DNA from 3 places in the Paenibacillus sp. FSL H7-0735 genome. Region 3 is predicted to be linked to each of the others. Evidence: a T-box and tRNA genes for the amino acid it is inferred to sense, from the RefSeq annotation. Region 3 holds a T-box; the other regions hold tRNA genes.
The links. The T-box of region 3 lies ahead of metG (methionine--tRNA ligase). A T-box ahead of a tRNA ligase gene usually reads a tRNA of that ligase, here a tRNA-Met.
Positions count from the first base shown of each region.

Region 1: it has a tRNA-Met gene. The T-box ahead of metG (methionine--tRNA ligase) is inferred to sense a tRNA for this amino acid. The anticodon was not compared.
Region 2: it has a tRNA-Met gene. The T-box ahead of metG (methionine--tRNA ligase) is inferred to sense a tRNA for this amino acid. The anticodon was not compared.

Region 1 is NZ_JBBOZH010000001.1:998,543-1,006,311, forward strand. It holds rRNA gene NSS82_RS04335 (16S ribosomal RNA) at 535-2,092, shown strand; rRNA gene NSS82_RS04340 (23S ribosomal RNA) at 2,355-5,281, shown strand; rRNA gene rrf (5S ribosomal RNA) at 5,356-5,472, shown strand; tRNA gene NSS82_RS04350 (tRNA-Ile) at 5,530-5,606, shown strand; tRNA gene NSS82_RS04355 (tRNA-Asn) at 5,610-5,685, shown strand; tRNA gene NSS82_RS04360 (tRNA-Ser) at 5,691-5,783, shown strand; tRNA gene NSS82_RS04365 (tRNA-Glu) at 5,800-5,871, shown strand; tRNA gene NSS82_RS04370 (tRNA-Val) at 5,878-5,953, shown strand; tRNA gene NSS82_RS04375 (tRNA-Met) at 5,969-6,045, shown strand; tRNA gene NSS82_RS04380 (tRNA-Met) at 6,117-6,193, shown strand; tRNA gene NSS82_RS04385 (tRNA-Asp) at 6,219-6,296, shown strand; tRNA gene NSS82_RS04390 (tRNA-Gln) at 6,313-6,387, shown strand; tRNA gene NSS82_RS04395 (tRNA-Lys) at 6,395-6,470, shown strand; tRNA gene NSS82_RS04400 (tRNA-Leu) at 6,486-6,570, shown strand; tRNA gene NSS82_RS04405 (tRNA-Gly) at 6,578-6,652, shown strand; tRNA gene NSS82_RS04410 (tRNA-Arg) at 6,663-6,739, shown strand; tRNA gene NSS82_RS04415 (tRNA-Pro) at 6,772-6,845, shown strand; tRNA gene NSS82_RS04420 (tRNA-Gly) at 6,858-6,928, shown strand; gene NSS82_RS04425 (GreA/GreB family elongation factor) at 7,068-7,523, opposite strand.
Region 2 is NZ_JBBOZH010000002.1:712,117-719,885, forward strand. It holds gene NSS82_RS30680 (BMP family ABC transporter substrate-binding protein) at 87-1,226, opposite strand; gene NSS82_RS30685 (AraC family transcriptional regulator) at 1,556-2,311, shown strand; tRNA gene NSS82_RS30690 (tRNA-Leu) at 2,449-2,527, opposite strand; tRNA gene NSS82_RS30695 (tRNA-Cys) at 2,542-2,615, opposite strand; tRNA gene NSS82_RS30700 (tRNA-Gly) at 2,626-2,700, opposite strand; tRNA gene NSS82_RS30705 (tRNA-Gln) at 2,707-2,781, opposite strand; tRNA gene NSS82_RS30710 (tRNA-His) at 2,801-2,876, opposite strand; tRNA gene NSS82_RS30715 (tRNA-His) at 2,920-2,995, opposite strand; tRNA gene NSS82_RS30720 (tRNA-Trp) at 3,019-3,092, opposite strand; tRNA gene NSS82_RS30725 (tRNA-Tyr) at 3,099-3,184, opposite strand; tRNA gene NSS82_RS30730 (tRNA-Thr) at 3,190-3,265, opposite strand; tRNA gene NSS82_RS30735 (tRNA-Phe) at 3,294-3,369, opposite strand; tRNA gene NSS82_RS30740 (tRNA-Asp) at 3,380-3,457, opposite strand; tRNA gene NSS82_RS30745 (tRNA-Met) at 3,483-3,559, opposite strand; tRNA gene NSS82_RS30750 (tRNA-Val) at 3,576-3,651, opposite strand; tRNA gene NSS82_RS30755 (tRNA-Glu) at 3,707-3,781, opposite strand; tRNA gene NSS82_RS30760 (tRNA-Ser) at 3,800-3,892, opposite strand; tRNA gene NSS82_RS30765 (tRNA-Asn) at 3,896-3,971, opposite strand; rRNA gene NSS82_RS30770 (23S ribosomal RNA) at 4,033-6,959, opposite strand; rRNA gene NSS82_RS30775 (16S ribosomal RNA) at 7,223-7,769, opposite strand, start outside.
Region 3 is NZ_JBBOZH010000001.1:4,396,641-4,404,409, reverse strand. It holds gene dapA (4-hydroxy-tetrahydrodipicolinate synthase) at 1-641, opposite strand, end outside; gene NSS82_RS19960 (LysR family transcriptional regulator) at 763-1,638, shown strand; gene NSS82_RS19955 (VOC family protein) at 1,609-2,031, opposite strand; gene htpG (molecular chaperone HtpG) at 2,285-4,165, shown strand; gene NSS82_RS19945 (DUF4362 domain-containing protein) at 4,227-4,691, opposite strand; T-box leader at 4,817-5,078, shown strand; gene metG (methionine--tRNA ligase) at 5,122-6,768, shown strand; gene NSS82_RS19935 (LysR family transcriptional regulator) at 6,777-7,646, opposite strand.

The DNA of each region.
Region 1 (7,769 bases), 3.4 Mb from region 3:
GAGGAACCGTGTTTCTATTGATCGCTGCACACGGGTTGCTTTTTCACACTTCTGCTCATTGATTCTCCAACCTCCTTTTTGAGGGAAGCTAGAGATCATGCAAGGTCTTTATATGAATCACCTCTTTGCCAAAAAATAATGGAATTGATTAATGCCTATGTATGAAGGGGCTCTGATGTTAATAGATAGACGTGGAAAAGGGGAATACGGTTGCGATACAATTGCGGAGAAGTATGTGTTTAGTTTTTTAAAATAAAGCTTGCAATGTATCTCCATACATGATATATTCTAAGTCCGGCCAAGAAGTACACATGCCGAGCTCGAAAAAGAAGTTGAAAAAAGAGCTTGACATTAAATAGCCGAACATGATATAGTATAAGAGTTGCTGCTGAGACATTAAACGGCGCCAACGAGAACTTGATCTTTGAAAACTGAACAACGAGTGAGTAGGAAATCACGCAAGTGATATCCAAAATTAGAGAATTAATTTTCTCGTCAGATGTTTCAAAATGAGCATATCGCTCTTTTCAATACTAATTGGAGAGTTTGATCCTGGCTCAGGACGAACGCTGGCGGCGTGCCTAATACATGCAAGTCGAGCGGAGTCATTTTGAAAGCTTGCTTTCAAAATGACTTAGCGGCGGACGGGTGAGTAACACGTAGGCAACCTGCCCTTCAGACTGGGATAACTACCGGAAACGGTAGCTAATACCGGATAATTTCTTTTTTCTCCTGAGAGAAGAATGAAAGACGGAGCAATCTGTCACTGAGGGATGGGCCTGCGGCGCATTAGCTAGTTGGTGGGGTAACGGCCCACCAAGGCGACGATGCGTAGCCGACCTGAGAGGGTGAACGGCCACACTGGGACTGAGACACGGCCCAGACTCCTACGGGAGGCAGCAGTAGGGAATCTTCCGCAATGGGCGAAAGCCTGACGGAGCAACGCCGCGTGAGTGATGAAGGTTTTCGGATCGTAAAGCTCTGTTGCCAGGGAAGAACGTCCGGTAGAGTAACTGTTACCGGAGTGACGGTACCTGAGAAGAAAGCCCCGGCTAACTACGTGCCAGCAGCCGCGGTAATACGTAGGGGGCAAGCGTTGTCCGGAATTATTGGGCGTAAAGCGCGCGCAGGCGGCTATTTAAGTCTGGTGTTTAAACCTTGGGCTCAACCTGAGGTCGCACTGGAAACTGGGTGGCTTGAGTACAGAAGAGGAAAGTGGAATTCCACGTGTAGCGGTGAAATGCGTAGATATGTGGAGGAACACCAGTGGCGAAGGCGACTTTCTGGGCTGTAACTGACGCTGAGGCGCGAAAGCGTGGGGAGCAAACAGGATTAGATACCCTGGTAGTCCACGCCGTAAACGATGAGTGCTAGGTGTTAGGGGTTTCGATACCCTTGGTGCCGAAGTTAACACAGTAAGCACTCCGCCTGGGGAGTACGGTCGCAAGACTGAAACTCAAAGGAATTGACGGGGACCCGCACAAGCAGTGGAGTATGTGGTTTAATTCGAAGCAACGCGAAGAACCTTACCAGGTCTTGACATCCCTCTGAATCTGCTAGAGATAGCAGCGGCCTTCGGGACAGAGGAGACAGGTGGTGCATGGTTGTCGTCAGCTCGTGTCGTGAGATGTTGGGTTAAGTCCCGCAACGAGCGCAACCCTTAACTTTAGTTGCCAGCAGGTAATGCTGGGCACTCTAGAGTGACTGCCGGTGACAAACCGGAGGAAGGTGGGGATGACGTCAAATCATCATGCCCCTTATGACCTGGGCTACACACGTACTACAATGGCCGGTACAACGGGAAGCGAAGCCGCGAGGTGGAGCCAATCCCATCAAAGCCGGTCTCAGTTCGGATTGCAGGCTGCAACTCGCCTGCATGAAGTCGGAATTGCTAGTAATCGCGGATCAGCATGCCGCGGTGAATACGTTCCCGGGTCTTGTACACACCGCCCGTCACACCACGAGAGTTTACAACACCCGAAGTCGGTGGGGTAACCCGCAAGGGAGCCAGCCGCCGAAGGTGGGGTAGATGATTGGGGTGAAGTCGTAACAAGGTAGCCGTATCGGAAGGTGCGGCTGGATCACCTCCTTTCTATGGAGAATCGTTCTCTGCAATGAGAACATTCAAATCGGAAGTTTAACTTCCAAAACTCAGGTTTAGGCCTGTTACTCACTCGTTGCTCAGTTTTGAGAGTTTAAGCTCTCAAGTAAGACTTGATCCTTGAAAACTGGATACCGAAACGAATTTGCGTTTTAGAACATCTTTTAGCAACTTGTGCAAACAAGTAAATGTTATTAGTGAGATGATTCCAAAGAGAATGTCATCGTATGATATTTTCCTGCGGAAAAATCAAGGTTAAGCTAATAAGAGCACACGGAGGATGCCTAGGCGCCAGGAGCCGACGAAGGACGTGGCGAACAACGAAACTGCCTCGGGGAGCTGTAAGCAAGCTTTGATCCGGGGGTGTCCGAATGGGGAAACCCAGCTGTGGTAATTCGCAGTTACTCATACCTGAATACATAGGGTGTGTAGAGGCAGACCAGGGGAACTGAAACATCTAAGTACCCTGAGGAAGAGAAAACAATAGTGATTCCGTCAGTAGCGGCGAGCGAACGCGGAACAGCCTAAACCTAAGAGCTTGCTCTTAGGGGTTGTGGGACGTCTCACATGGAGTTACAAAGGAATATGGTAGGTGAAGAGGTCTGGAAAGGCCCGCGATAGAGGTAAAAGCCCTGTAACCTAAACTGTGTTCTCTCCGAGACGGATCCCGAGTAGTGCGGGGCACGTGAAACCCCGTATGAATCCAGCAGGACCATCTGCTAAGGCTAAATACTACCTGGCGACCGATAGTGAAACAGTACCGTGAGGGAAAGGTGAAAAGCACCCCGGAAGGGGAGTGAAATAGAACCTGAAACCGTGTGCTTACAAAAAGTCAGAGCCCGATCTATGGGTGATGGCGTGCCTTTTGTAGAATGAACCGGCGAGTTACGTTTAACATGCAAGGTTAAGCCGAGAAGGTGGAGCCGCAGCGAAAGCGAGTCTGAATAGGGCGACTTAGTATGTGGACGTAGACCCGAAACCGTGTGATCTACCCCTGTCCAGGGTGAAGGTGCGGTAACACGCACTGGAGGCCCGAACCCACGTACGTTGAAAAGTGCGGGGATGAGGTGGGGGTAGCGGAGAAATTCCAATCGAACTCGGAGATAGCTGGTTCTCCCCGAAATAGCTTTAGGGCTAGCCTCGGTATAAGAGTAGTGGAGGTAGAGCACTGATTGGGTGCGGGGTCCGCAAGGATTACCAAGCTCAGTCAAACTCCGAATGCCATATACTTATTGCCGGGAGTCAGACAGTGAGTGCTAAGATCCATTGTCAAAAGGGAAACAGCCCAGACCATCAGCTAAGGTCCCCAAGTGTGTGTTAAGTGGGAAAGGATGTGGAGTTGCACAGACAACCAGGATGTTGGCTTAGAAGCAGCCACCATTGAAAGAGTGCGTAATAGCTCACTGGTCGAGTGACTCTGCGCCGAAAATGTAACGGGGCTAAACACACCACCGAAGCTATGGCTAGATACGTATGTATCTGGGGTAGGGGAGCGTTGTGTAGGGGTTGAAGGTGTACTGAAAAGAGCGCTGGACACTACACAAGTGAGAATGCCGGTATGAGTAACGAAAAGATCAGTGAGAATCTGATCCGCCGAAAGCCCAAGGTTTCCTGAGGAAGGCTCGTCCGCTCAGGGTAAGTCGGGACCTAAGGCGAGGCCGAAAGGCGTAGTCGAAGGACAACAGTTTGAAATTACTGTACCACCGTAATCCGCTATGAGCGATGGGGTGACGCAGGAGGGTAGTGACGCGGACTGATGGATGTCCGTCTAAGCAGTGAGGCTGATGTGTAGGCAAATCCGCACATCATTAAGGCTAGGCTGTGATGGGGAGCGAAAATTATAGTAGCGAAGGTCATGATCTCACACTGCCAAGAAAAGCCTCTAGCCAGGAGAAGGTGCCCGTACCGCAAACCGACACAGGTAGGCGAGAAGAGAATTCTAAGGCGCGCGGAAGAACTCTCGTTAAGGAACTCGGCAAAATGACCCCGTAACTTCGGGAGAAGGGGTGCCCCGGTAGTGTGAATAGCACGAGGGGGCCGCAGTGAAAAGGCCCAAGCGACTGTTTAGCAAAAACACAGGTCTGTGCGAAGCCGCAAGGCGAAGTATACGGGCTGACGCCTGCCCGGTGCTGGAAGGTTAAGGGGAGTGGTTAGGGGTAACCCGAAGCTATGAACCGAAGCCCCAGTAAACGGCGGCCGTAACTATAACGGTCCTAAGGTAGCGAAATTCCTTGTCAGGTAAATTCTGACCCGCACGAATGGCGTAACGACTTGGGCGCTGTCTCAACGAGAGATCCGGTGAAATTTTAATACCTGTGAAGATGCAGGTTACCCGCGACAAGACGGAAAGACCCCATGGAGCTTTACTGCAGCTTGATATTGAATTTGGGTACGATCTGTACAGGATAGGTGGGAGCCGTAGAAATCGGAGCGCAAGCTTCGGTGGAGGCGCCGTTGGGATACCACCCTGATCGTATCTAGGTTCTAACCTAGTACCCTTATCGGGTACGGGGACCGTGTCAGGCGGGCAGTTTGACTGGGGCGGTCGCCTCCTAAAGAGTAACGGAGGCGTTCCAAGGTTCCCTCAGAATGGTTGGAAATCATTCGCAGAGTGCAAAGGCATAAGGGAGCTTGACTGCGAGACCTACAAGTCGAGCAGGGACGAAAGTCGGACTTAGTGATCCGGTGGTACCGCATGGAAGGGCCATCGCTCAACGGATAAAAGCTACCCTGGGGATAACAGGCTTATCTCCCCCAAGAGTCCACATCGACGGGGAGGTTTGGCACCTCGATGTCGGCTCATCGCATCCTGGGGCTGAAGTAGGTCCCAAGGGTTGGGCTGTTCGCCCATTAAAGCGGTACGCGAGCTGGGTTCAGAACGTCGTGAGACAGTTCGGTCCCTATCTGTCGTGGGCGCAGGAAATTTGAGAGGAGCTGTCCTTAGTACGAGAGGACCGGGATGGACGTACCGCTGGTGCACCAGTTGTTCCGCCAGGAGCATGGCTGGGTAGCTACGTACGGACGGGATAAGCGCTGAAAGCATCTAAGCGTGAAGCCCCCCTCAAGATGAGATTTCCCAATTAGTAAGACCCCTTGAAGACGACGAGGTAGATAGGTTGGAGGTGGAAGTGCAGCAATGCATGGAGCTGACCAATACTAATCGGTCGAGGGCTTATCCTATACTTAGAATGCAGATTCGTTTCGGATTCAGTTTTCAGGCGATTAAGCCTGAGCATTTACGCTGTAAATGCCCGTTTGGTGGCGATAGCGGAGGGGTTCCACACGTACCCATCCCGAACACGACCGTTAAGCCCTCCAGCGCCGATGGTACTTGGACCGAAGGGTCCTGGGAGAGTAGGACGCCGCCAAGCGGACAACCACATTACCCGTGGTATTTTTTTTGCCCTTAATATTAATATGTCTTAGAAGGGCCTTTAGCTCAGCTGGTTAGAGCGCACCCCTGATAAGGGTGAGGTCGGTGGTTCGAGTCCACTAAGGCCCACCATATTCCCTGATAGCTCAGTTGGTAGAGCACTCGACTGTTAATCGAGTTGTCACAGGTTCGAGTCCTGTTCGGGGAGCCATTTATGGAGAGGTGTCCGAGTTTGGCCGAAGGAGCACGATTGGAAATCGTGTAGGCGCCACAAGCGTCTCGAGGGTTCGAATCCCTCTCTCTCCGCCATAAAAATTATTAGCATGGCCCGTTGGTCAAGGGGTTAAGACACCTCCCTTTCACGGAGGTAACATGGGTTCGAATCCCATACGGGTCATATCATGGAGGCTTAGCTCAGCTGGGAGAGCATCTGCCTTACAAGCAGAGGGTCGGGGGTTCGATCCCCTCAGCCTCCACCATAATATTCTCACTGACGCGGGGTGGAGCAGCCCGGTAGCTCGTCGGGCTCATAACCCGAAGGTCGCAGGTTCAAGTCCTGCCCCCGCAACCAATTTACTCTTATACATTATGTTTAGGGATAAGCTGGTATGGTGAAAATGAATAGTATATACTTATTAATGACGCGGGGTGGAGCAGCCCGGTAGCTCGTCGGGCTCATAACCCGAAGGCCGCAGGTTCAAATCCTGCCCCCGCAACCAATTTACACTTATGCATTATGTCTATGGAACCGTGGTGTAGTTGGCCTAACATGCCTGCCTGTCACGCAGGAGATCGCGGGTTCGAATCCCGTCGGTTCCGCCATTTAGTTAATTATTATTGGGGATTAGCCAAGCGGTAAGGCAACGGACTTTGACTCCGTCATGCATAGGTTCAAATCCTATATCCCCAGCCATTTATGAGAGCCATTAGCTCAGTTGGTAGAGCACCTGACTTTTAATCAGGGTGTCGAAGGTTCGAGTCCTTCATGGCTCACCATTTTCTTTAAAGTGTGCGCGTGTGGCGGAATTGGCAGACGCACCAGACTTAGGATCTGGCGTTTCACGACGTGGGGGTTCGAGTCCCTTCACGCGCACCATGTTTTTGCGGACGTGGCTCAGCGGTAGAGCATCGCCTTGCCAAGGCGAGGGTCGCGGGTTCGATTCCCGTCGTCCGCTCCATATAGATTTTGCGCCCTTAGCTCAGCTGGATAGAGCGTTTGACTACGAATCAAAAGGCCGGGAGTTCGAATCTCTCAGGGCGCGCCATTTTTATTACTAAGCAGTTATAGTATTGTTAACGGGATGTAGCTCAGCTTGGTAGAGCACCTGGTTTGGGACCAGGGGGTCGCATGTTCAAATCGTGTCATCCCGATTTTATACCTTTGCGGGTGTAGTTCAATGGTAGAACTTCAGCCTTCCAAGCTGATAGCGTGGGTTCGATTCCCATCACCCGCTTATAATGAGAAACACCTGCCGGTATTAGGCGGGTGTTTTTTTGATTGGACATATCTTACGGAGACTTAAATAATAGAAACGCCCCCCTCCTTAATATAGGAAAGGGACGCTGCTGTAGTGGGTTTATAAGGGATCGTCCTTATATAAGAACGCCTACCTCACCATTATTCACGAACTTAATACTTTCGATCTTCACCTCTAGTTGACCTGAAGGAATCGCTAGCTGACAAGTACTGCCGAGCTCAGCCAGCAGCAACTGCATGCCTATAGGTGACAACATAGAAATCTTGTTATCATTAGGTTCTGCTTGGTTAGGAAATACGATGGTATAGATATCTGTAGTATTATCGTCCAAGTAACGAAGCTGCAACTGGCTTCCGATAAAGACCTGAGAATTTAAATCTTCACCATTAAACTCAGTTAGTAATTGTTCCAGCTCAGAGCAATAACGGGACAACAGCGTTTCAGCATTGCTTCTATCCTTGCTTCGTACCGGAAAGTATTGATTTAGAAATGCGATTTTTTCTTCATCAAAATAGATAAGCTGCTGAAGCAGCTGTGTCCGTGAGCCTTCATAGATAAGACTATGGTTCATAGTAGATTTCACCCCCTCTAAGTAGCACATTCCTTGTAAACTTGTTATGGTGTGTTGCCATCTTAAAATCCCTCCTATACAAATAGAGGTCCCCCAATGGAGACCTTCTGATCAGTATACCAGCTTCTATTTGTAAATCCAATCCATTTTAAAAGGGGAATTAAAACCTTCTAAATATTGTAATGAAAACCTTTGACTATTACATACTTGGGTGCTATGATAGGCTGATGCATAGGCATTTCGTAG
Region 2 (7,769 bases), on a different contig from region 3:
CAAAAATATACAGCTGGAATTCCCCTGACTAGAAGAATCTCCAACTGTAGGTTTATCTCTATAGAGCTGATCTTAAGATTTAAAGCTTAAGGCTTAACTGCGTTACGAATAGCTTCTACCTCTGCAGTTTCCATCCCCATCGCATTATCCACTTTAATTTCTTTATTGATCAGCTTTTGCTTCACTTCTTCAACCTTGGCCTGAAGATCAGCCGGGAATACATTTTTATAAATATCATTCTCAGCAATACCTACACCATCATCTACAAAGCTCAACACATCACGTTTGCCCATTTCTAGCGTTCCCTCTTGCAATCTCTTCACTGCACCTAGAATAGCCGTATCAATCTTTTTAATAGATGAAGTAACGATTAGATTTGCTTTTTCACTATCCGTATCGTTAATCAACATTGCCTGATCGGAGTCTACACCGATTGCATATTTTTTCTTCTCTTTAGCTGCGTCAAAGATCCCAAGACCTGTACCCCCAGCCACGTTAAAAATAACATCCACACCGGAGTTATATTGAATTAGAGACAGCTCCTTACCTTTTGCCGGGTTAACAAAATCACCAGCGTACGACACAGCCACTTTTACATCAGGATCAACGTACTGAGCACCTTGAATGTAGCCGACCAAGAAAGCATTAATCCCCGGAATATCCATACCGCCCACAAACCCAATCACATTCTCAGGGGTAGCATTCGGCATATCCGATTGTGTAGCTAATGCTGCTACGGCACCTGCCAAGAAAGATACTTCATTTGTCGCATAAGACATGTTGTACATGTTATCTGGTGCTTCATCGATGTCGGTATCATAATTAATGAATTTTTTGTCTGGATACAATTCTGCCGTTGCATTAAACATCTCTGTAATTTCAGAACCGCCAGAAATAATTACATCCCAATCCTCGGAAGCGATATCGTTAAATGTAGGCTCCCATTTCGTTTTATCAACGCCCATTTCAACAACCTTTGTTACTGCACCTAGTTCATTCTTAACCTTTTGCAAGCCGTTATTAGCGGAATCAAAAAATGATTTATCCCCAAGTGTCCCCGGAATCAGCAATACAACCTTGAGTTTATCCCCTGAACCTGTTTCTCCACCCTCAGCAGCGTTTGATCCAGTATTCGCAGAAGAACCGTTATTGGACGTGTTATTCCCACATGCTGTGACCAGAACCATCACCATTAATAACAACAAAGAAAGAACTTTTTTATTCATTACTCTATTCCACCCCTAATTTTAGTTGGTTAGTAATCCGGCAGAATCCCCATCTTCACCCATTGTATAATTCACGGTTCAAATGGAAATTCTCTTTTTTCCAAATAAAGTATCATTAAAAGTAATAAATTTAACGTTTAGGCTCAAAAATAGCAATAAAAATACCATTATTATTAATAATCCGCTTTATTTCCGAACGAGATGGCCAGTCAGGTTGCGAACTTTCGGATTTATTGATACGATCATAACAAATATTATTAAAAATAATTATATGATTTCGGTCATAGTTTTGTACGATTCGGCTAAAACATAAGTATTGGAGGATCATCATGGATCGTGTTCTATATATTGTAAGTGCCACACATGAGCTAAATACTTATATCCCTCCACACCAGCATGAATGCTACGAACTAGTCTATTATTTACAGGGGGTAGGGACAACCAATGTTGGCCCCCGAAGTTACCATTTTCGCTCCTCTTCTTTCGCGCTTGTGCCACCCAATCATAAACATGACGAGCACCACCGTGAGGATGCAAATGTATTATTTGTAGGCTTCCACTCGGAACACCCTAATATGAGTAATCTGCTCGGCGTATATGAAGATGATAAAGATCAGACCGTTCTTCAAATCCTGCTGCGAATGAAAGCAGAGTTTACACGCAAGCAAGACGGATTCTCTGAGCTTCTAAACCTACAAATGAGCGAGATTACCGTCCATCTTATGAGGCTTCTTAGTGCCTCTGGATATCAATCCCCAACAGAAGACCGAGTACAATATGTCCTTAATTATATGAATGAGCATTATCGCCATAAATTGTCCGTCGAAACACTATCAGAAATGTCCGGATATAGCTACGATCGTTTTCGCCATCTATTTAAAGAACGGTTCGGGTCTTCACCCCTGCGGTATTTGCTGTTAAAACGCCTGGATTATGCAAAATCTCTATTACGTCATACTCAGATGCAAATCTCTGAAGTATCTGCTGCTGCAGGTTTTGTGAACGATGCCCAATTCTGCAATATGTTTAAACGAGAAATAGGTCATACCCCGCGAGCATTCCGCATTAATAATCAATCAGGTTAATCACTAATCAGATTAAAAAAAGCCGTTGAAATAGAGAAACTCCTCTATTCAACGGCTTAATCCTGTAAAACTAAGAACATAAAGAAAAAAGGTTAGTAAGATTGCTTATAAAAGCATTCTTACTAACCTTTTTAAGATACCGGCGAGAGGACTCGAACCTCCACGGTTTCCCACTCGATTTTGAGTCGAGCGCGTCTGCCATTCCGCCACGCCGGCACATATGAACTAAATGGAGGCGCCACCCAGATTTGAACTGGGGATAAAGCTTTTGCAGAGCTTTGCCTTACCACTTGGCTATGGCGCCATGTAAATTTTGGAGCGGACGACGGGAATCGAACCCGCGACCCTCGCCTTGGCAAGGCGATGCTCTACCGCTGAGCCACGTCCGCATAAAATGGCTGGGGATATAGGATTCGAACCTATGAGTGACGGAGTCAAAGTCCGTTGCCTTACCGCTTGGCTAATCCCCAATAACATTTTAAAGTAAAATGGGGCGACTGATGGGTCTCGAACCCACGAATGCCGGAACCACAATCCGGTGCGTTAACCCCTTCGCCACAGTCGCCATATTAAGTTGATATTGTTGCCATTATTCATTTTAAAGAAAATGGGGCGGCCGATGGGTCTCGAACCCACGAATGCCGGAACCACAATCCGGTGCGTTAACCCCTTCGCCACGGCCGCCATATTAAACTTTAGAAAGAACTTGGCAGGGGCAGCAGGAATTGAACCCACACCAACGGTTTTGGAGACCGTTGTTCTACCTTTAAACTATGCCCCTAAAAACTGGTGGAGGATGATGGATTCGAACCACCGAACACTTACGTGAGCAGATTTACAGTCTGATGCGTTTGGCCACTTCGCTAATCCTCCAAGGATGGTGCCGGCGAGAGGACTTGAACCCCCAACCTACTGATTACAAGTCAGTTGCTCTACCAATTGAGCTACACCGGCATGGCACTCATTCTTTTGTGATGATAAATGGTGGCTCGGGACGGAATCGAACCGCCGACACGAGGATTTTCAGTCCTCTGCTCTACCGACTGAGCTACCGAGCCATGATGAAAATGGCGGAACCGACGGGATTCGAACCCGCGATCTCCTGCGTGACAGGCAGGCATGTTAGGCCAACTACACCACGGTTCCAAAAGATATAATTGCTTAAGTTAATTGGTTGCGGGGGCAGGATTTGAACCTGCGGCCTTCGGGTTATGAGCCCGACGAGCTACCGGGCTGCTCCACCCCGCGCCAGTAAAATATGTTATGGTGGAGGCTGAGGGGATCGAACCCCCGACCCTCTGCTTGTAAGGCAGATGCTCTCCCAGCTGAGCTAAGCCTCCATAAACAACAATTGTTATTGTACCAAAGTCCACTAGGATAAATCAAGTGAAAATTTGGTGACCCGTATGGGATTCGAACCCATGTTACCTCCGTGAAAGGGAGGTGTCTTAACCCCTTGACCAACGGGCCATACTAATTAAAAATTTGTGGCGGAGAGAGAGGGATTCGAACCCTCGAGACGCTTGTGGCGCCTACACGATTTCCAATCGTGCTCCTTCGGCCAAACTCGGACACCTCTCCATATGGCTCCCCGAACAGGACTCGAACCTGTGACAACTCGATTAACAGTCGAGTGCTCTACCAACTGAGCTATCAGGGAATATTCATACCAGGCTTAATCGCCTGAAAACTGAATCCGAAACGAATCTGCATTCTAAGTATAGGATAAGCCCTCGACCGATTAGTATTGGTCAGCTCCATGCATTGCTGCACTTCCACCTCCAACCTATCTACCTCGTCGTCTTCAAGGGGTCTTACTAATTGGGAAATCTCATCTTGAGGGGGGCTTCACGCTTAGATGCTTTCAGCGCTTATCCCGTCCGTACGTAGCTACCCAGCCATGCTCCTGGCGGAACAACTGGTGCACCAGCGGTACGTCCATCCCGGTCCTCTCGTACTAAGGACAGCTCCTCTCAAATTTCCTGCGCCCACGACAGATAGGGACCGAACTGTCTCACGACGTTCTGAACCCAGCTCGCGTACCGCTTTAATGGGCGAACAGCCCAACCCTTGGGACCTACTTCAGCCCCAGGATGCGATGAGCCGACATCGAGGTGCCAAACCTCCCCGTCGATGTGGACTCTTGGGGGAGATAAGCCTGTTATCCCCAGGGTAGCTTTTATCCGTTGAGCGATGGCCCTTCCATGCGGTACCACCGGATCACTAAGTCCGACTTTCGTCCCTGCTCGACTTGTAGGTCTCGCAGTCAAGCTCCCTTATGCCTTTGCACTCTGCGAATGATTTCCAACCATTCTGAGGGAACCTTGGAACGCCTCCGTTACTCTTTAGGAGGCGACCGCCCCAGTCAAACTGCCCGCCTGACACGGTCCCCGTACCCGATTAGGGTACTAGGTTAGAACCTAGATACGATCAGGGTGGTATCCCAACGGCGCCTCCACCGAAGCTTGCGCTCCGATTTCTACGGCTCCCACCTATCCTGTACAGATCGTACCCAAATTCAATATCAAGCTGCAGTAAAGCTCCATGGGGTCTTTCCGTCTTGTCGCGGGTAACCTGCATCTTCACAGGTATTAAAATTTCACCGGATCTCTCGTTGAGACAGCGCCCAAGTCGTTACGCCATTCGTGCGGGTCAGAATTTACCTGACAAGGAATTTCGCTACCTTAGGACCGTTATAGTTACGGCCGCCGTTTACTGGGGCTTCGGTTCATAGCTTCGGGTTACCCCTAACCACTCCCCTTAACCTTCCAGCACCGGGCAGGCGTCAGCCCGTATACTTCGCCTTGCGGCTTCGCACAGACCTGTGTTTTTGCTAAACAGTCGCTTGGGCCTTTTCACTGCGGCCCCCTCGTGCTATTCACACTACCGGGGCACCCCTTCTCCCGAAGTTACGGGGTCATTTTGCCGAGTTCCTTAACGAGAGTTCTTCCGCGCGCCTTAGAATTCTCTTCTCGCCTACCTGTGTCGGTTTGCGGTACGGGCACCTTCTCCTGGCTAGAGGCTTTTCTTGGCAGTGTGAGATCATGACCTTCGCTACTATAATTTTCGCTCCCCATCACAGCCCAGCCTTAACGATGTGCGGATTTGCCTACACATCAGCCTCACTGCTTAGACGGACATCCATCAGTCCGCGTCACTACCCTCCTGCGTCACCCCATCGCTCATAGCGGATTACGGTGGTACAGTAATTTCAAACTGTTGTCCTTCGACTACGCCTTTCGGCCTCGCCTTAGGTCCCGACTTACCCTGAGCGGACGAGCCTTCCTCAGGAAACCTTGGGCTTTCGGCGGATCAGATTCTCACTGATCTTTTCGTTACTCATACCGGCATTCTCACTTGTGTAGTGTCCAGCGCTCTTTTCAGTACACCTTCAACCCCTACACAACGCTCCCCTACCCCAGATACATACGTATCTAGCCATAGCTTCGGTGGTGTGTTTAGCCCCGTTACATTTTCGGCGCAGAGTCACTCGACCAGTGAGCTATTACGCACTCTTTCAATGGTGGCTGCTTCTAAGCCAACATCCTGGTTGTCTGTGCAACTCCACATCCTTTCCCACTTAACACACACTTGGGGACCTTAGCTGATGGTCTGGGCTGTTTCCCTTTTGACAATGGATCTTAGCACTCACTGTCTGACTCCCGGCAATAAGTATATGGCATTCGGAGTTTGACTGAGCTTGGTAATCCTTGCGGACCCCGCACCCAATCAGTGCTCTACCTCCACTACTCTTATACCGAGGCTAGCCCTAAAGCTATTTCGGGGAGAACCAGCTATCTCCGAGTTCGATTGGAATTTCTCCGCTACCCCCACCTCATCCCCGCACTTTTCAACGTACGTGGGTTCGGGCCTCCAGTGCGTGTTACCGCACCTTCACCCTGGACAGGGGTAGATCACACGGTTTCGGGTCTACGTCCACATACTCATTCGCCCTATTCAGACTCGCTTTCGCTGCGGCTCCACCTTCTCGGCTTAACCTTGCATGTTAAACGTAACTCGCCGGTTCATTCTACAAAAGGCACGCCATCACCCATAGATCGGGCTCTGACTTTTTGTAAGCACACGGTTTCAGGTTCTATTTCACTCCCCTTCCGGGGTGCTTTTCACCTTTCCCTCACGGTACTGTTTCACTATCGGTCGCCAGGTAGTATTTAGCCTTAGCAGATGGTCCTGCTGGATTCATACGGGGTTTCACGTGCCCCGCACTACTCGGGATCCGTCTCGGAGAGAATACAGTTTAGGTTACAGGGCTTTTACCTCTATCGCGGGCCTTTCCAGACCTCTTCACCTACCATATTCCTTTGTAACTCCATGTGAGACGTCCCACAACCCCTAAGAGCAAGCTCTTAGGTTTAGGCTGTTCCGCGTTCGCTCGCCGCTACTGACGGAATCACTATTGTTTTCTCTTCCTCAGGGTACTTAGATGTTTCAGTTCCCCTGGTCTGCCTCTACACACCCTATGTATTCAGGTATGAGTAACTGCGAATTACCACAGCTGGGTTTCCCCATTCGGACACCCCCGGATCAAAGCTTGCTTACAGCTCCCCGAGGCAGTTTCGTTGTTCGCCACGTCCTTCGTCGGCTCCTGGCGCCTAGGCATCCTCCGTGTGCTCTTATTAGCTTAACCTTGATTTTTCCGCAGGAAAATATCATACGATGACATTCTCTTTTGGAATCATCTCACTAATAACATTTACTTGTTTGCACAAGTTGCTAAAAGATGTTCTAAAACGCAAATTCATTTCGGTATCCAGTTTTCAAGGATCAAGTCTTACTTGAGAGCTTAAACTCTCAAAACTGAGCAACGAGTGAGTAACAGGCCTAAACCTGAGTTTTGGAAGCTGAGCTTCCGATTTGAATGTCTTCATTGCAGAAGACGATTCTCCATAGAAAGGAGGTGATCCAGCCGCACCTTCCGATACGGCTACCTTGTTACGACTTCACCCCAATCATCTACCCCACCTTCGGCGGCTGGCTCCCTTGCGGGTTACCCCACCGACTTCGGGTGTTGTAAACTCTCGTGGTGTGACGGGCGGTGTGTACAAGACCCGGGAACGTATTCACCGCGGCATGCTGATCCGCGATTACTAGCAATTCCGACTTCATGCAGGCGAGTTGCAGCCTGCAATCCGAACTGAGACCGGCTTTGATGGGATTGGCTCCACCTCGCGGCTTCGCTTCCCGTTGTACCGGCCATTGTAGTACGTGTGTAGCCCAGGTCATAAGGGGCATGATGATTTGACGTCATCCCCACCTTCCTCCGGTTTGTCACCGGCAGTCACTCTAGAGTGCCCAGCATTACCTGCTGGCAACTAAAGTTAAGGGTTGCGCTCGTTGCGGGACTTAACCCAACATCTCACGACACGAGCTGACGACAACCATGCACCACCTGTCTCCTCTGTCCCGAAGGCCGCTGCTATCTCTAGCAGATTCAGAG
Region 3 (7,769 bases):
GGATAAACGTTGGCAGTAGCGAGCATACCCCCAGCTGCTCCGCAGCTAAGCATTTCATAAAAGAGGGAATCATCGCCGCCAAGCACAGGTTTGGCACCTGTACGGACTAACTCCGTAACCATTTTTGTACTGCCTGAGCAGTCTTTTAAACCGACAACATTATTCATTTCTAGGATTGTACGTGCAGTATCTACCGTCATGGCGGTACCTGTACGACTTGGAATATCATAAGCCATGATAGGTATGCCTACTTCTGCTGCTTTGCGGAAATGGGCAATGATACCCTCTTGTGAAGGACGACTATAATAAGGTACGACTACTAGTGCACAATCAGCACCAAGGTTTGCAGCAATTTCCGTGCGTGCAACCGTAGAGGCTGTATCATTGGTACCTGTACCAACTACTAAGGGGATTGATGTGGATTGTAGAAGCTCACGGGAAGTGTTTACTAGAAGCTGCATTTCATTTACGGTTACAGTGGGCGATTCTCCGGTGGTTCCATTAACGACCAGACCTTGTATGCTGTTGTTAATAATGTTCTTTACATAACGCTGATACGAATCCAAATCAACTTCACCAGCAGCATTGAACGGGGTGACCACGGGGACATAAACTCCATAAATCTGTTGTTCTGTAAGCATAAATTATCGGCCTCCAAAATATTTTAATTCCTCTACATACACTTTACCATGGAAAGTAGCATCGTCGTTAGCTATAATAAATGATATGGATCATCAAAAATATTGATGTTAGGGTGAGGTAATGGATTTAACCTATTTACGAACCTTCCGCGAGGTGGCTAAACGTCAGAGCTTTACGCGAGCTGCTGAAGAATTGGGATATGCACAATCAAGTGTGACGATGCAGATACAGAAGATAGAGAAGGAATATGGAGTACCTTTAATAGAGAGGCATGGCCGTCAGCTGCGGCTTACCCCGCCAGGAGAAGAGTTATTGAAGCTGTTCGTGGAGATTTTGGATTTGTATGATCGTTCAAAAGAAACCATCGCCCAGCAAATCGGAGGAACGATAACTATTGGGACGATAGATTCTTTAGCGGCCTTTTATTTACCTCCTTACCTGCAGCAGCTAAGGACTAAATTTCCGAAGCTGGATATTCATCTGCAAACGATGCAGGAAGCTAATCTTCTTGCCAAAATAAAAGATGGCGAAGTAGATCTAGGCTTAATGTTGGATCGCACCACTGCGGATTCCATCCTTGAGCGTACGATCGTCAGAGATGAGCCGCTTGTATTGATAGCCCCCATTCATCATCCGCTTGCCCAGATGGATACGGTAACCCTAAACGATCTGAATAACTGTGAGCTAATAGTCTCGGAGGAAAGCTGTATTTACCGCAGTCTGTTCGAGAATTTGTTAAAAGAGCACGGGATCATATTCCGCATTGGTTTTGAGCTTTCGAATCTGGAGGCCATCAAACGTTGTGTAATGAATGGCCTTGGAATTGCTTTGTTACCAAAAATCGTGGCAGAGGAAGAAATTGAACGAGGAAGCTTGGCGGAGCTGTCCTTTATTCATCCCGAAATTCACTTTGATCTGCAGCTTTTGATGCACCCTAAGAAGTGGAAATCACAACCGCTGCAATTTTTAATCCAAATGTTGCTTGCAAATCATTAATTTATTCCCATCAGGATCTTTCACAACAAACCAATGCTCATCTTGAATTTCAGTTACTAGCTCTACACCGAGAGCCTTCACATAATTGAAAGAGGCTTGCAAATCATCGGTCAGTAACAAAAAAGCTGGTGTTGTAATGGGCGGTGTTCCTTCAGGTTCTAAGCCGCCCCACAACGGCATGGTATCCAGTATGATTCCAGTGTTTCCCTGCATAGGCAGCGGGCATAAATGACCGTTCATGATCTTACAATCTGTCTCTGGAAGCCCCAGGACTTGGCAATACCAGCGACGGGATTTTTCAATATCATGTACGGGAATGAATACACTGCCAATTAAGTTCTTTACGGGGCTTATTATTGTGGAATTTAAAGCGGACATTGCTTGTTCATTCATTTAAAGACCTCCCAAATCCGAAATGGATAAACCTTTATTTGGAAATTATGTATCTAATCTATTTAAATCATACAATCAATAGGATTGCAAGGGAATTGTAAATGGTTATATTTTCATATGAAAGTAGCCAAAAAATTTGACATTGAAAATGAGTTTATGTTATATAAAAAGAAGAATTAGCACTCATCTAAGAAGAGTGCTAATCACGGAATGATGAATAATAAGGTTATTTTGAAAGGAGATTTATTTATTCATGGCCAAAAAAGAGTTTAAAGCCGAATCGAAAAGATTGCTGGAAATGATGATTAACTCCATTTATACTCAACGGGAAATTTTCCTGCGTGAACTGATTTCCAATGCAAGTGATGCGATTGATAAGATCTATTACAAAGCCTTAGCTGATGAAGGCCTGGTCTTCAATAAAGAGGATTATTATATTAAAGTGACCGCCGATAAGGCGAACAGAACCTTGACGATTTCCGATACAGGTATCGGGATGACACAAGAGGAGCTGGAGAATAACTTAGGTACAATCGCGAAGAGTGGATCTCTTGCTTTTAAGAAAGAGAACGAAGCTAAAGATGGCCACAACATCATCGGACAGTTCGGGGTGGGCTTCTACGCTGCGTTTATGGTGGCTGATGACGTTATAGTGATCAGTAAGGCATTAGGCAGCGACGAGGCCTTTAAATGGGAGTCTAAGGGCGCTGACGGCTATACCATCGAGACTGTTGAGAAGGATTCTGTCGGCACTGATGTGATTTTGAAGATTAAAGAGAATACTGAAGAAGATCAATATGATGAATATTTGGAAGAATATCGCCTGAAATCCATCATTAAAAAATACTCCGACTTCATCCGTTTCCCAATCAAAATGGACGTGAAGGAACAAAAGCCAAAAGAAGGCACGGAGAACGAGTTCGAAGAAGTTGTTCAAGAACAAACCGTAAACAGCATGGTGCCAATCTGGCGCAAGAATAAAAGCGAGCTGACTACAGAAGATTACGATAACTTCTATGCAGAGAAACGTTACGGCTTCGATAAGCCGCTTAAACATATTCATATCAGTGCTGATGGTGCTGTAGTGTACAATGCGATTTTGTTCATCCCAGAAAATACACCGTTTGACTATTACACAAAGGAATATGAAAAAGGTCTTGAGCTCTATTCCAACGGTGTGTTGATCATGAACAAATGTGCGGATCTGCTGCCTGATTACTTCAGTTTTGTAAAAGGTATGGTGGACTCAGAGGATCTTTCCTTGAACATTTCCAGAGAGATGCTCCAGCATGACCGTCAGCTGACTCTGATCGCTAAGAACATTAAGAATAAAGTGAAAAGCCAACTGCAAAGCCTGCTGAAGGATGAAAGAGAGAAATATGAGCAGTTCTATAATGCTTTTGGCAGACAGCTTAAGTTTGGTGTTTATAACGATTATGGGATGCACAAAGACACCCTTCAAGATTTACTAATGTTCTACTCCTCCAAGGAGAAGAAGCTGGTTACGCTGGACGAATACGTCTCAAGAATGCCAGAAGATCAGAAGTATATCTACTATGCTTCCGGAGAGTCGATCGACAGAATCGAGAAGCTCCCGCAAACCGAGCTTGTATCGGATAAAGGGTATGAAATTCTCTACTTCACTGATGATATTGATGAATTTGCGATCAAGATGATTCAGTCTTATAAGGAAAAAGAATTTAAATCCGTATCCAGCGGAGATCTGGGGATCGAAGCCGACGAAGCGGACAAGCCAACGGAAGCGGAAGAGAACGAAAACAAGGAGCTTTTTGAAGCGATGAAGGACATCCTGTCCGGCAAAGTGAAAAATGTTAAAGCTTCCAAACGTTTAAAGACTCATCCGGTATGTCTCTCTGCAGAAGGTGAGCTGACGATCGAGATGGAGAAAATTCTGAAATCGATGCCGAATGGCCAAGAGGTGCAAGCGGATAAGGTACTTGAAATCAACATCCATCACGAAGTATTCCAGTCCTTGAAGGCGGCAGCAGAGAACGACAAAGAAAAGCTCGGTTTATACACGAACCTGCTGTACAACCAAGCGCTGTTGATCGAAGGTCTACAGGTTAGTGATCCTGTTCAATTCACCAATGATATTTGCAAAATCATGAAATAATATGAAGTACAGAGACCATCCAATTGTATTATGATTGGGTGGTCTTTTTTATTTCAGCATTTCATTTTGTTGTGCGAAAAAGGTAGTAATCAATTTCAGAGTCATTATTTGTGCAACCGCTGATCGAATAGATAATTTCACCTTGTGTGCTTTTTTTACTCGTCACTTCGGAGCAGGTATCGGTTCTGACTCCTGTGTTGCTTCCACCGAATGCATCCTTAGAGGTATCATAGCTATAATTAATCACGTTACCGTCAAATTTCAAATCCTTAAATATAGGATCGCCTTCATCTGTGTAACTTGTAACGCGTATATTGTCTGCTTTTTTGCTGGAGAGATTAGTTATAAATTTCTCGAATTTATCTAGGTTGTACACTTTTTCCCAAGAAACAATATCCCCTCTACTGATGGCTTCTTTGGAAGTATAGGGTTCACTTTTGGGAAGAGAATTAACTTTATTATCGGAACAACCCCATACTCCTCCTAGTAAAAGAAAAGAGAGTGTAAGCAAATTTACCTTTTTCACTGAGGAACCTCCTTGTAACGTATTTATATAAAAGACGGAGATTAACTGGAAAAGTTACAGTGAGCTTGATTTTTCACATTGACAATAAACAACAAATTGAGTATTATTTTCTCTAACTTGAATATGTAAAAGCAAAGAAGAGAAAGAGTACCACGGCAATTCTTTCAACAGAGAGCTCCGGTCGCTGAAAAGGAGTAAAGAAAACCCTTGGGAATATGGTCTCAGAGCTGCGCATCGAAACCTTATGGGTTGTAGGCTGCGCCGGAACCTGCATCCGTTACAGTGCTAGGGTATAAACGTTAATTAACGTCGTACCTGAAGAGGTAAATGTCATGAGGCATTTATAAAATTAGGTGGTAACACGTGAGTAGAACTCTCGTCCTTTGTGGATGGGAGTTTTTTTGTTGTCTAAAAAAGGAGGAAAAGGTTAATGAGTAATGTGTTTATAGGTGGCGCTTGGCCGTATGCGAATGGATCTTTACATCTTGGGAGATTATCAAGTGTGTTGCCTGGGGATGTGCTGGCACGATATTTTCGCTCCAAAGGGGATAACGTATTATATGTATCAGGCAGTGATTGCCATGGAACACCCGTAGCGGTTCAGGCTGTGAATGAAGGGATTACGCCCGGAGCTTTTGCAAGCAGATATCATGAAGAGTTTCTGAAGTGTTTTGAACAGCTGGGATTTAGTTATGATCTATATACTCGAACGGATCAACAGCAGCATCATAAGGTCGTGCAAGAGTTGTTTACAAAGCTACTAGAGAATGGTCATTTATATAAAAAAACCATTGCGCAATGTTACTGCGAGGTGGATCAGCGCTTTTTGCCAGACAGATATGTGGAAGGGACTTGTCCGGTATGTGGCCAGCGGGCGCGAGGGGATCAATGTGATTATTGTTCTACGATTCTAGATCCTGCCGATTTGTTAGACAGAGTATGCAAATTATGTGGTAATACACCATCAGAAAGGCCGACAGAACATTATTATCTTAGCTTATCTAATTTTCAGTTTGAATTAACGGAATATGTAGAGGAAGCACAATTTTGGAGAGATAACGCTATAAAACTGACCAAACGTTATTTACAAGAAGAGCTGCAGGACCGCGCGGTAACAAGAGACTTGTCTTGGGGTGTAGATGTTCCTGTGGCTGGATTTGAAGATAAAAAGATTTATGTTTGGATTGAGGCGGTAAGTGGTTATTTATCAGCCAGTAAGCAGTGGGCTGCACAGTCCGGAGGAAGCTGGGAGGATTTTTGGTTAGAGGAAAAAAGGAAGATAACCGCTTATTATGTGCATGGTAAAGACAATATTCCTTTTCACACTTTAATATGGCCGGCTGTGTTATTAGGAGCAGGAGGTCTGCATTTACCGGACAGGATTATATCTAGCGAATATTTAACCCTTGAAGGGCAGAAGTTCTCCACTAGCCGAAACTGGGCGGTCTGGGTACCTGATATTTTAGAGCGGTATCAGCCAGATTCTATTCGTTATTTCTTAATTGCCAATGGACCCGAGAAGCGGGACACGGATTTTTCCTGGAGAGAGTTTATTTATAGCCATAATGGAGAGCTGCTTGGAGCATTTGGTAACTTTGTGAATCGTTCATTGGCTTTTGTAGATAAGTTTTATGAAGGGAAAGTGCCGAATGGGCAATTGGATAAGGGGTGGAATGACAACATTGACCTCTTGTATCTCGAATCAGGGCGGCTTATTGAGGCTGGGAATCTAAAAGATGCGCTGGAGTATATTTTTTCTTATGTGCGCAAGGCAAACCAGTATTTCGACCTGCAAAAACCATGGATACAGATAAAAGAGGATCAGGTTTCTTGTGATTCTGCAATATACACATGTGTGCAGATTATTGCGAACCTAGCGAATTTGTTACATCCGTTTCTGCCGTTCTCTTGTGACAAGATCAGGGGGTTCCTGTCGTTAGAACTACCGAATTGGCAGCCTTGCTCGGTACCCCCTTACCAACAGGTTACTGAATTACAATTATTGTTTGAACGAATTGATATTAACCGTATTAAAGAAGAAGAGGATAGGCTCGTTCAACAACAAGTGAATAAATAGAGCTGGTATTATCCATTCTTGAAACTCTCAATAAACTTTGAAGCCAATGATGACAAGTATTTATCCTTAATCCAGACGGCGGCGACCCGCGTGCGTAGTGATTCACTACTGATTTCTTTATAGATCAAATTACGGTTACTCGTTAATTCGAAAGCGGATTTGGGGATGATTCCGATGCCAAGACCAGCGTTTGCCCAGAGCAGTGTTGTCCTAGCATCATCATTCATGCAGAAAATCAGCGGATCAAAGCCGTTCTCAAGACATGTTTCCCGGATAAGCTGCTCAAAACGGCGGTAGATAATAAGCGGCTTATCCTTTAGCTCACCGATCTCAATAAAGTTTTCATCCGTTTTCCAGTCATACTCAGGTGTCATTACGGCAATCATAGGTTCAGCTTGTGTGTAAAGACACTCTAAATTTGTACCATTAAAGGGTGTCCTTACAATTCCGACTTCGACAATGCCTTTATTCAAGAGGTCAATGATTCTAAAGGTATTTCCTTCATGAATCTCAAACTTCACACCTTTATAGGTTTTGTGAAATTCACATAGCCGATCTTGAAGCAACGTAGCTCCAGAGGAAGAAACTGTACCAATGGCTAGGGTTCCTTTTAAACCTTTGACAAAATCAGTGAGCTCACGGGCAGTGGAATCTGCCAGCTCCAGAATTTGTTGGGCACGGTCCCGCAAAATGGCTCCAGCTTCAGTGAGCTGCACGCTGCGTGGACCTCGTTCCACTAGCTTTACACCGAGTTCTTCCTCCAGGAGCTTTAGCTGCTGGCTCAGCGGAGGCTGGGCCATTTGCAGTTTTTTGGCTGCAGATGTGATCTGTCCTTCCTCAGCTATCGCCATAAAATATTTAAGCTGTCTAATATCCATATAAAAATCCTCCGAACTTGAGATATGCTAATCGTATGGGAGCGATACGAATCCAATATTATTAATATGTGAGTAGATATGCCATAATCATAACTGTTCTTATACATATTTCAAGTGGTTAAA